3 regions of the Paenibacillus lacisediminis genome follow, and region 2 is predicted to be linked to each of the others. Evidence: a T-box and tRNA genes for the amino acid it is inferred to sense, from the RefSeq annotation. Region 2 holds a T-box; the other regions hold tRNA genes.
The links. A T-box is a leader RNA that pairs with one kind of tRNA and senses whether it is charged. The one in region 2 lies ahead of argS (arginine--tRNA ligase), so its partner is inferred to be a tRNA-Arg.

Region 1 (3,275 bases), on a different contig from region 2:
GGCCCGATGAAGCGTGCCAGGTGCTTGCCGGCAGCGGGGCGGAAATCGAGCGGTATGGGAGTCAACTGCTGATTACCGTTAGCGAGCGGATGAGCCAGGCGGACATCTTCAAGCTGCTTCAACCGTTCACCTTACACCAGGTCAAGGAAGTATCCTCGTCGCTGGAGGACATCTTTTTGCAGCTGACGGGAAAAGGAGAAAGCTTATGATACAAAGGGCGCTTTCCGCCGAGTACCTGAAGATGAAAAAAATCTGCCCATGGATTCCGGTCATCAGCGCGGTCATTTTACTTTTGTTCAGCTGTATGGAATGGTATTTGTATTTTCGGCAGGGAGAAGCCGGCGTCTACGCGGGGCTTAATGTACTGTATATGTTTTTGTCCTTTACAATGCTGCTGACCATCTCGTTGTTGTGCAGCACCATGTCCGAACCGGAGCATCAAGCGCAAGGATTAAAGCTGCTGTTTTCCCTGCCGGTTAACCGAATGGCCTTCTATTTTGCCAAGGCGATCTGGATCGGGATTTTCATGCTGGGATGCTGCGCGCTCATTATTGGCGGGACGGTAGTCATTTGGCTCGTTTACACCGATTTGCCGCTCCCCTTCCCGTTTTTGGTCAAACAGGTCCTGGGCTGCTTTGGCGCCTCCCTGCCGGTGCTGGGGATTCAATTATTTCTGTCGCTTCGCTTCCCCAATCAAACACTCCCGCTGGCGGTCGGTGTGCTCGGCGCCATCTCCAGTCTGTTTATCGCCAGATTCGGCGGAGAAATCTTATATGTTCTGCCATGGGCGTATCCCTCCATGGCCAGCCCTTTTATCGAAGGATATGCCCGTTGGATCATGTTGGGGGCCGGGTTGGGAGTGGTTTTGCTTTGGGGCGGAGCCGTACGCTTTCGCGCCATGGAAATCAAATAGGAGGAAGATGGATATGTTGAGTTTATTTTTTGCGGAAGGCAAAAAAGTCAGATGGCCGTTGATTTTGTTGTTGATTCTAATGGACATAACGGCAAGCCTTTCGCTGGCTGCAGAGCATGTCGCGAATTTGACCGATTACTTTGCCCCCGATTGGACTACCCTTTATTTTCAGGCGGTTTCTTTTCACGGGATGTTTATTCTTCCGCTGTTCGCCGGCATATTTGCGGCATTCCTCTGTTTTTATGAACATAAAAACGGGGCGTGGAAGCAACTGCTCACCCTGCCGTTTCCGCGCTGGAAAATCTATTTGTCCAAGTTTTTGATGCTGATTGTTCTTTTGGCGATCGCACAGCTTGCCTTTCTGGCCGGGTACCTGGCGACCGGAAAGCTCATTCATGTGGAGGGCGTTATTCCCTGGAAAACGGTGCTGCCCGGCGTGATCGGCGGATGGCTGGCCACTTTCCCCCTGGCCATGCTGCAAATTTACCTGTCGATCCGTTTCAAATCTTTCGGCATCGCCCTGTTGTTCAGCATCTCGGCGGTTATTCCGAATATCGTCATTACGGGTTTCGAAGGATTTATCGGGGCATGGTTCCCCTTTGCTCCGCCGTATTACGCCATGTTTCCGCAGGGACTAGCCCTTTCCCCGAGGCTGGAGCCCGTTTCGTTTGTCCTGATTCTCGCCTTCACTTTTCTCGTCTATCTTGCAGCCGGTCTACGTCATTTTGTACGGAAGGATTGGATGTGACCAACTATAATACTAAAAAGAGGCCCGCATCTACGGGCCTCGAGCAATATCTAAGAAAACGTCCCAGGAACGATTCGAACGCTCGACCGACGGCTTAGAAGGCCGTTGCTCTATCCAGCTGAGCTACTGGGACACAAATAGGAATAAAAAAGGATGCGTTAATCATTATAGCGCATCCTGTATATTTTTTCAAAGTGGTTTTACAAAAAAATCCGTTATTGGAGAGGGAGCTCTTTAAGCTTCGCCGCAATCGCCTCGTTCGCCAGCAAATTTTCCAGGAACATCCTTCGCTGCTTAGCAGGGTCCGGCCAGCCGGTATCCCCAAAATGCTCTTCCGTCACTTCCGTGTAAGCCTGATGCATGTTGTTGTCGTACCAGTCGATTTCCGCCCGGGCATCGCTTCGGATCATGCGGACGATTTCCCAACCTTCGCCTCGCCCGGAACGGGCGATATAGACGAACAGATCGGGATCGCCTACCGCCCCCGGCCGCACCTGAATGACGGCGCAGGGACGCCCCCGCTGCTCGTCCATCCGTGTGAATTCCGCGTCTTTGATGTAATACATGCGCAGGTCGCTCCTTTCCTAACGCTTCAAACCGGCCAGAGCTTGCCCGGATACCCCGCCCGTTCCAACTGCTCCCTGGTCTCCGCCGTGCCCAGCCGGTAAATTTCCCGAAACAGGCCGTTCACAACGCTTTGATAGCTGCGGTTGACGTCGTCTTCCGGCGAATCCGGCCAAGGATGGGTGTATGCCAAAAAAGTGCTTTCTTCCTTCTCACCAAGCTGATCAAGCATATGCTTTAACGTATCGGCCTCCTCCGAGGTGGCCTCGACCGACCATTCATAGGCCGCCGCGCCAGGATCGTCGAGCACCGAACGCCCCTGTACGGACACGTAATACCGTTTCTTTTCCAATGCCATATCTCCCCTTTCTGCTGCTTGTCAGTCGTAGTTTTCCATGATGGACAGACATTTTATGCCCATGTTCGGCATAATTTGTTAATACTTTTCACCCGGTCGGCAAGCGGGGGACGTAAAGCAATGCAGAGAGGAGATTTGCAAAAATGTGCGGAATAACCGGCTTTATCGAATGGAACCGGGATTTGACCAAAGAATCGGACCTTGTATTGTCCATGACATCCTGTCTGGAAAAACGAGGCCCCGATGCGCAGGGAACCTGGATTTCCGGCCCTTGCGCTTTTGGCCATCGACGGCTTAGCGTCATGGATCCCGAAAACGGAGCCCAGCCGATGATCATCCATGAAGAAGACGCGGTGTTTACGATCGTATATAACGGGGAGCTTTATAACGCGCCGGAATTAAAAGCCGAGCTGCAGCGGAGAGGACGCAGGTTTCAAACGAACTGCGATACGGAAGTGCTGCTGCAATCGTATATCGAATGGGGGCCGGATTGCGTGTACCGGCTTAACGGCATTTTTGCCTTTGCCGTCTGGGACAGCGTCCGTAAGCATGTTTTTTTCGCGCGGGACCGCCTCGGCGTGAAGCCGCTGTTCTACAGCGAGGTGGACGGAACGTTGATTTTCGGCTCCGAGCCTAAAGCCATTTTGCGACATCCCAAAGTCAAACCGGCGGTGGGACCGGAAGGGCTTGCC
Region 2 (3,275 bases):
GCTGCCGCTTAAATCGTGAAAAATAACGGCCCCGACGCCCACCTGTTTGGCCACCTCGTCCTTTTGCTCCAGATGGGGATTTTTTAGCTTGATAAGCTCCCGCGCCTTCATCACTGCCTGCTCCAGAAGTTCCTCCAGTTTGACCACATTCCCCCTGCGTGTGGACAAGCCGACTCCCCCCAAGTCCACCCGTCCGAACGGAACATGCACCAAATCTGCCGCCCAGGAGTACCCCATCAGCTCCACTACCTTAAACCACTGTTTAAAATGCAAGCTTTGCGAGTAATCCGTCACATAAATCGCCTTAAGAAAATCGTAGGCCTGTTTGCGGTAGAGCGCGGCCGCCACATCGCGTGTATGATACAGCGTGCTGCCGTCCTGCTTGAGCATCAAAGCCGGCGGCATGTCGAAGGCGTCCAGCTTCACCAGCCAAGCACCCCCGTCCTCTTCCAGCAGTTGCTTGTCCCGCAGCTCACGGGTCACCGAAGCGGTTTTGTCATTGTAAAAGCTTTCTCCCGTCACATAGTCAAAACGTACCCCAAGCAGCCGGTACACTTTATCGAACTCGGTCATGCTCATATCAACGAATCTCCGCCACAACCGCAAAGCTTCCTCGTCGCCCTGCTCCATTTTTGCGAACCAGGCGCGCGCTTCATCCTCCATTTCCGGCCTCTTTTCCGCCTCATCATGAAATTGGACGTATAAGCGGAGCAATTCGTCGATCGGCCCTGACGCCAACCGTTCCTCATCCCCCCATAAACGGTAGGCGACGATCAGCTTCCCGAATTGCGTCCCCCAGTCTCCCAGATGATTAACCCCGATCACGCGGTATCCGAGACAAGAGAAGATCCGGTAAAGCGCGCTTCCGATCACCGTCGAACGCAAATGCCCGATGTGAAAAGGCTTGGCGATGTTGGGCGAGGAATAATCGATGACGATCACGCGGCCTCGGCCGATATTTTGTTCCCCGTATCTCTCTCCGGCTGCGCTTATTTCACTGACCACTTCCTGCGCAAAAATCCCTTTGTCCCAATAAAAGTTCAAATAGCCCGATGCTGCCTCAAAACGTGTAATATGGGCGGCGAACGCATGCGGATGACTCGCGGTCCGCACATCTACAGCGGCCTGCACCTCCTCCAGTCTCTGCTTCAGTTCCTGCGCGATGGCCTGTGGCGGCTTGCGAAGCTGCCTGCTCAGCTTGAAGCAAGGCAAAGACAGGTCCCCCATCTCCTCCGCAGGCGGATATTCCAGCATTGCCTCGATCTCCTCGGCGGCGATTCCCGTAAGGCTCTGCGCCACAAGACCGGCGGCCATTTTTCTCCATTTTTCCAGCAACGAAACCCGCTCCCTTATCCAAAAATTCGGTAAAACAAAAAAAGGCCCCCGTCTCAAAAAGAGACGAGAAACCTCTGATTCCCGCGGTACCACTCTAAGTGCTAACCATAATTAGCCACTCTTTACGTTTAACGGCTTGTTGCCGGATTTGCCTACGCCTTGCTGCCGGTTCGGCAAACCATTTCCCGGGTCCGCTTCATTCATGCCTTTCGTACCGGCTTCCACCCTTCCGGCTCGCTGTGACTGTCCGACATGCACTACTATCCCGTTCATCAATGTTAACGATGTAATTTTAAGAGGTTGTTCAAAAAGTCATCTTTTGAAGATTTAAGAATGAATAGTCACCGAAGCGTGTCTTCCTTAAATCGCAAGAAAAACTTCAGCTTAGGGCGGTCTGTCTTCTTTGATTGTTCATCGATAAAGTTTTTCTTATCACGAAGCAGGTCAAGAAGCGGATCGGGCGTCGAATCTTGAATTCAGCCGGGCCAAGCGGATGCTTCCGAAGCATGTTTCCTACGGAAACATTTCAGTTGCTCACGTACCCAAAACGTACGCTCCGCTACTCAGTCCCTAGCTTCATCCAACCTTCTCGGTGCTGAAAACCCGACTTTTTGAACTCGCATTTTAAATATATATACTGGAAAAAGCACAAAAAGTCAACGCCGGAAATAGGTGATTGTGCCGTCCTTCATTTTTTTATGGATCCATTTCATCAGCGGGAAACGGTACAGCGGCCGGGTTAGCGGAAACACCATCGTAAACCCGATGATATCCGTAACAAATCCGGGGATCAGCAGCAGGATGCCGCCGGCAAAAACACAAATGCCGTCCAGCACCATCCGCCCGGGAACCTGCCCGCCGGTCATTTGGGCTCTGGCATCCGCCAGCACCTTGCGCCCTTCAAACTGCATCATCAACCCGCCGATCACCGAAGTGGCCAAGGTCAAAAAGATCGTCTTCCCGACCCCCAATTTTTCGCCGACAAACAAATATCCCCAAAATTCCACGAGCGAGACGATGATGATTAAAGCGGCTATCCATTTACGCATATTTATAGAAACTCCTTTAAGAGGTTGAACTCGCACTTTATCCTCGCAGCATAATAAAATATTGATCGTATATATGTATTTTACCGCTACAAAGGAGGAGAATCAAAAATCATGGTTTTCGCGCTTCCTCAAAGGCCGCAAACCATTCGGGAAATACCTTTTTGAACTGGACCGGCTTGAAATCCTCGCGCCGCACGACGTAGTGGGTGGACGAACCCTCCACGCAGAGCTCGCCTTCGCCGTTAAACACATGGTATCCGTAAACGGTCTTCACGCCGCCGTTTTCGATGATCCATGTCTTGAGCAGCACCTTGTCGCCGTAACGGATGCCTTTTTTGTACTCCACCTTCATTTCATGAACGGGAGAAATATATCCGACCCGCTCCATATCGATATATTTAAAGCCGAGGTCCTCGCACAGTTTCGAGCGTCCCGCCTCAAACCAGCCGAGGTAGTGGGCGTGATAAATAATCCCCATCATATCGAATTCAAAATATTTCGGCTCTATAGCCAGTTCGCTGACATACACGTGATCCCTCGCTCCTTTCTTTTGCTGCAAAAAAAGCAATGGTTCCCGGTTTACAGGGTTCCCCATTGCCTTTTTTTAAATCGTTCGCACGATCGTTGCTATATCTTAAAACAGGGCTACTTGCGGATTTGGCCAATCTTGATCAAATTGGTCGATCCGGAACGTCCAAGCGGAACCCCGGCGGTAATAACGACAAGGTCGCCTTCCTTCACCACGCCGGAATCCAGGCCGCCCTTCATCGCCTTGTCGAACATTTCGTCCGTGGACGAAGCAACCTGACCCTTCACCGGCGTAACGCCCCAGTTCAAAGCCAAGCGGCGCAGCGTTTGGTCTTCGGTCGTCACCGCGATGATCGGCGCTTT
Region 3 (3,275 bases), on a different contig from region 2:
TATTCCTGCAGCATACTTAAATCTGCGATCCAAAGTTTGCAGCGACGGTAATCACTTATGTTCAATTCAGCCGGTCGGCGTAAGTCGGGTGGTGGATGGCTGGCTCCTTCCCGCGGCGGTTCTACCTTTTTGCTCCCTGTTATATAGTTAGAAAAAATGAAACGGGAGCGATGGATCATGGACGGAATTGTCATCCGGAATTTGGCTGAGCTTGGACAGGTCGGGTTAAGACAGGCGACGGAAGTTTTCGTGGACGGATTTTTTCAGCCGCTGCAGTTTTTTTGCAAGGATCGGGCGAGGTTGGTTAGGGCTCTGGAGCACGCTTTGGTCAAGGAGCGTTTTTGTGTGGCGTTAATGGATGGGGGGGTGTTGGGTATCTTTGCGTTTTCCGCGGGCCGGCAGCGGGCGTTTCGGTTGAATCCGGACATTTTGCGAAAAGAATTGGGCTGGCTGAAAGGAAGCCTGTTTTGTGCTTTCGTCCGGCAGGAGTTGGAAAAGCCGCTGGGCTTGAAGGACCGGCAATGCTACTTCGAAGCGGTGGCAACTGCGGAAGCGGCCAGAGGCAAGGGGGTTGCCACCCGCTTGCATGACCATCTTCTCTCTGTTCTGGATTTTGATGAATATATTTTGGAGGTTGTAGACACCAACACGGCAGCGGTACGTTTGTATGAAAAATTGGGGTATGCCGAATTTAAAAGAAAGCCGCAAAGATGGTTTCGGAAGCAGGTGGGCTTCAACGCCAGAATATATATGAAGAAATACGCGGACAATTCCTCGTTACGGCAAAATGAATAGTGAAACTGGACAGGAACATACATTCGTATTATGATTATGAAATCAACTCAAGGGACGTGATGGTAATATGCCATATTGCAAAGTGAACCATGCGGAGCTCTATTATGAGGAGATCGGGACAGGGCGGCCCATCCTGATGATCCACGGATTTACGCCGGACCACCGGCTAATGAGCGGCTGTATGGAGCCCGTTTTTTCCGAAAGACCGGAGTGGAGGAGAATTTATGTCGACCTGCCGGGGATGGGTCAGAGCAGGGACTATGAGGAAATTGCCGGTACGGACGAAATGCTTGAAGCGGTGCTGCAGTTTATAGATAAAGTCATTCCCGATTCCCGTTTTCTTATCGCCGGGCAGTCGTACGGGGGTTATTTGACGAGGGGAATTATCGCCCGGCTGCCTGAACGGGTTGAGGGAGCGGCTTTGATTTGCCCGATGATCGTACCGGAAAAGGAAGACCGGATTTTGCCCGTACATAAGATTTTCCATGAGGATCCGGAATTGGCGTCCGCGCTTGGCAAGGAAGAATACGAAGACTTCAGATCGATGGGAGTCGTATTGGATCGGTACACTTGGACAAGATATGCGGATGAAATAGCCGCGGGCTGTAAAATCGCGGATGAAGCTTTTTTGGCCAAAATCAAGGCGAATTACGGATTTTCTTTTCCGGTTGATCGGGAATTTATGGGCCCGGCGCTATTCCTGCTTGGAAGGCAGGATACGTCGGTAGGATATGCGGATGCGCTTCGCCTGCTGGATTTATTTCCGCGCGGCACGTTTGCCGTTCTGGATCGGGCAGGGCATAATCTGCAGATCGAGCAGAAGAATGTTTTCGATGCGCTGGTTAACGAATGGCTGGACAGGGTGGAAGAGAGAATGGGGGCGTATATGAATTAAGCGGCTTACCCCGAAAGGAGATTCACCAGTTGCCGAAAAACAGCTCTCAAATGTAAAATTGATATTGCTAACTCAATTATCCTGTGATAGAATAATTTTTGCTTGTAAAATTTCATTCCATTATGTCTCAGTAGCTCAGCTGGATAGAGCAACGGCCTTCTAAGCCGTCGGTCGGGGGTTCGAATCCCTCCTGGGACGTGTAAAAAAAGCTCTCTGCGGAGAGCTTTTTTGCTGTCTGGAAAATTTCCGCAAGTTCTGGTGGCCAATCGATTCTTTTAAAGTCAACAGATCAGCGTCCCGCCGTTTTGGACCCAGCTTTTACTCCGGGATTTTTGCCTTGGACCGGGTCTATGCTATAATCTCAATTAATGCAGTGCGGAAGAAAGGAGGTGCCCTTATCAGCCATTTTCGACCCGATGAGAAAGACAACATCGTATTGTTTCCGAAAACGCTCGATTACTACCAGATTGAGCTGACCCGGATGCTGGAAACCGAGAGATACGGGGAAGCTGCGGATCTCTTGAGATTTTTGCTGCAGTGCCAGGGGGAAGACCCGCGCCATTATGAAGAATGGCGGGCGTTGCTGGACTGGCTCACCGAAGCTTTTCCCGGGCTTCAGAACGGATCCCCGGACGCGGAAGATTATGGTCCTGAAACGGAGGAATCGCTGGCCAGACGGCATGTTGAGGCGAAGCTTGAACAGGACCAGAATTATGCCAGCAAACTGCTGAGCGCGGTAATGGATAAACCGTTGTCGGAGCAGACGCTTTTGGCTTTGGACCAGCTTGCATATTTGGACCGGCCGGAAGTGGACGAAGCGCTGATCGAATGGTTGCATCAAGAGGAACTCCATCCGTTGCTTCAGTATCGGGTGCTGCAAACGCTGCGCCGCCGCGGCACGCAGGGAATGCTTTCCATGATGCGCGCCGGGGAAAAGGTGGAGATTGAAATCGAATCGGTTCCGCTGAAACCCGATGAATTTCCTCCGGCCGTGCAGGAGGTGCTCGAAAGGGTGGGGGAGCAGACGCAGGTGCACGATCCTACTTTGTTTTATTTTGCCCAGGAGTTGTGGTCGCAAATTGTTATGGGGTTGTACGGCGGGAGGGACTATCGTTCATTGATCGATGGCGACGATACGGTGATTGATATTTGGGCGGCGGCGCTTCATCAACTGGTCGCGGACAGCCTGCCGGACGGAAAAACCGACGAGGAAATCCGCGCGTTGTACGGGATTACCGATGAGCATAGACTTCGCTTTGAGCAGGTTTGCCGGTCGATTCGCCTTTTTTTGGCGGTGAGCGGTGTTCAAGAAAGATAGGCACGGGGAATTATTGGCTCTACGATCGGCTCTTGTAAAAAGATGTATTGTTGTTTATAATATAATGGTTATTCTGATCGTGTTCATAGGGACAGCTATACTGGAACCATGATAGCTGTTTTATACGCGATTCGGTTTCAGTATTTTAGTATATGTGAAATTTGGAGGGGAAGGCATAAAATGAAAGCAACCTGGGAAAAGATAGAGAAGAACCTCGGCGTTCTCGAGGTCGAAGTGGAGGCGGAACGTGTAGCCGCCGCACTTGAT

Region 1: it has a tRNA-Arg gene. The T-box ahead of argS (arginine--tRNA ligase) is inferred to sense a tRNA for this amino acid. The anticodon was not compared.
Region 3: it has a tRNA-Arg gene. The T-box ahead of argS (arginine--tRNA ligase) is inferred to sense a tRNA for this amino acid. The anticodon was not compared.

Annotation. Positions count from the first base shown of each region.
Region 1 is NZ_JBKIAX020000002.1:69,998-73,272, forward strand. It holds gene ACLD72_RS03670 (ABC transporter ATP-binding protein) at 1-209, shown strand, start outside; gene ACLD72_RS03675 (ABC transporter permease) at 206-913, shown strand; gene ACLD72_RS03680 (ABC transporter permease) at 927-1,661, shown strand; tRNA gene ACLD72_RS03685 (tRNA-Arg) at 1,721-1,794, opposite strand; gene ACLD72_RS03690 (hypothetical protein) at 1,877-2,227, opposite strand; gene ACLD72_RS03695 (hypothetical protein) at 2,254-2,577, opposite strand; gene asnB (asparagine synthase (glutamine-hydrolyzing)) at 2,727-3,275, shown strand, end outside.
Region 2 is NZ_JBKIAX020000019.1:82,773-86,047, forward strand. It holds gene argS (arginine--tRNA ligase) at 1-1,314, opposite strand, end outside; T-box leader at 1,392-1,617, opposite strand; gene ACLD72_RS27040 (FxsA family protein) at 1,992-2,384, opposite strand; gene ACLD72_RS27045 (acyl-CoA thioesterase) at 2,494-2,913, opposite strand; gene pyk (pyruvate kinase) at 3,030-3,275, opposite strand, start outside.
Region 3 is NZ_JBKIAX020000002.1:52,650-55,924, reverse strand. It holds gene ACLD72_RS03605 (L-lactate dehydrogenase) at 1-51, shown strand, start outside; gene ACLD72_RS03600 (GNAT family N-acetyltransferase) at 178-795, shown strand; gene ACLD72_RS03595 (alpha/beta fold hydrolase) at 863-1,690, shown strand; tRNA gene ACLD72_RS03590 (tRNA-Arg) at 1,815-1,888, shown strand; gene ACLD72_RS03585 (hypothetical protein) at 2,127-3,008, shown strand; gene tig (trigger factor) at 3,189-3,275, shown strand, end outside.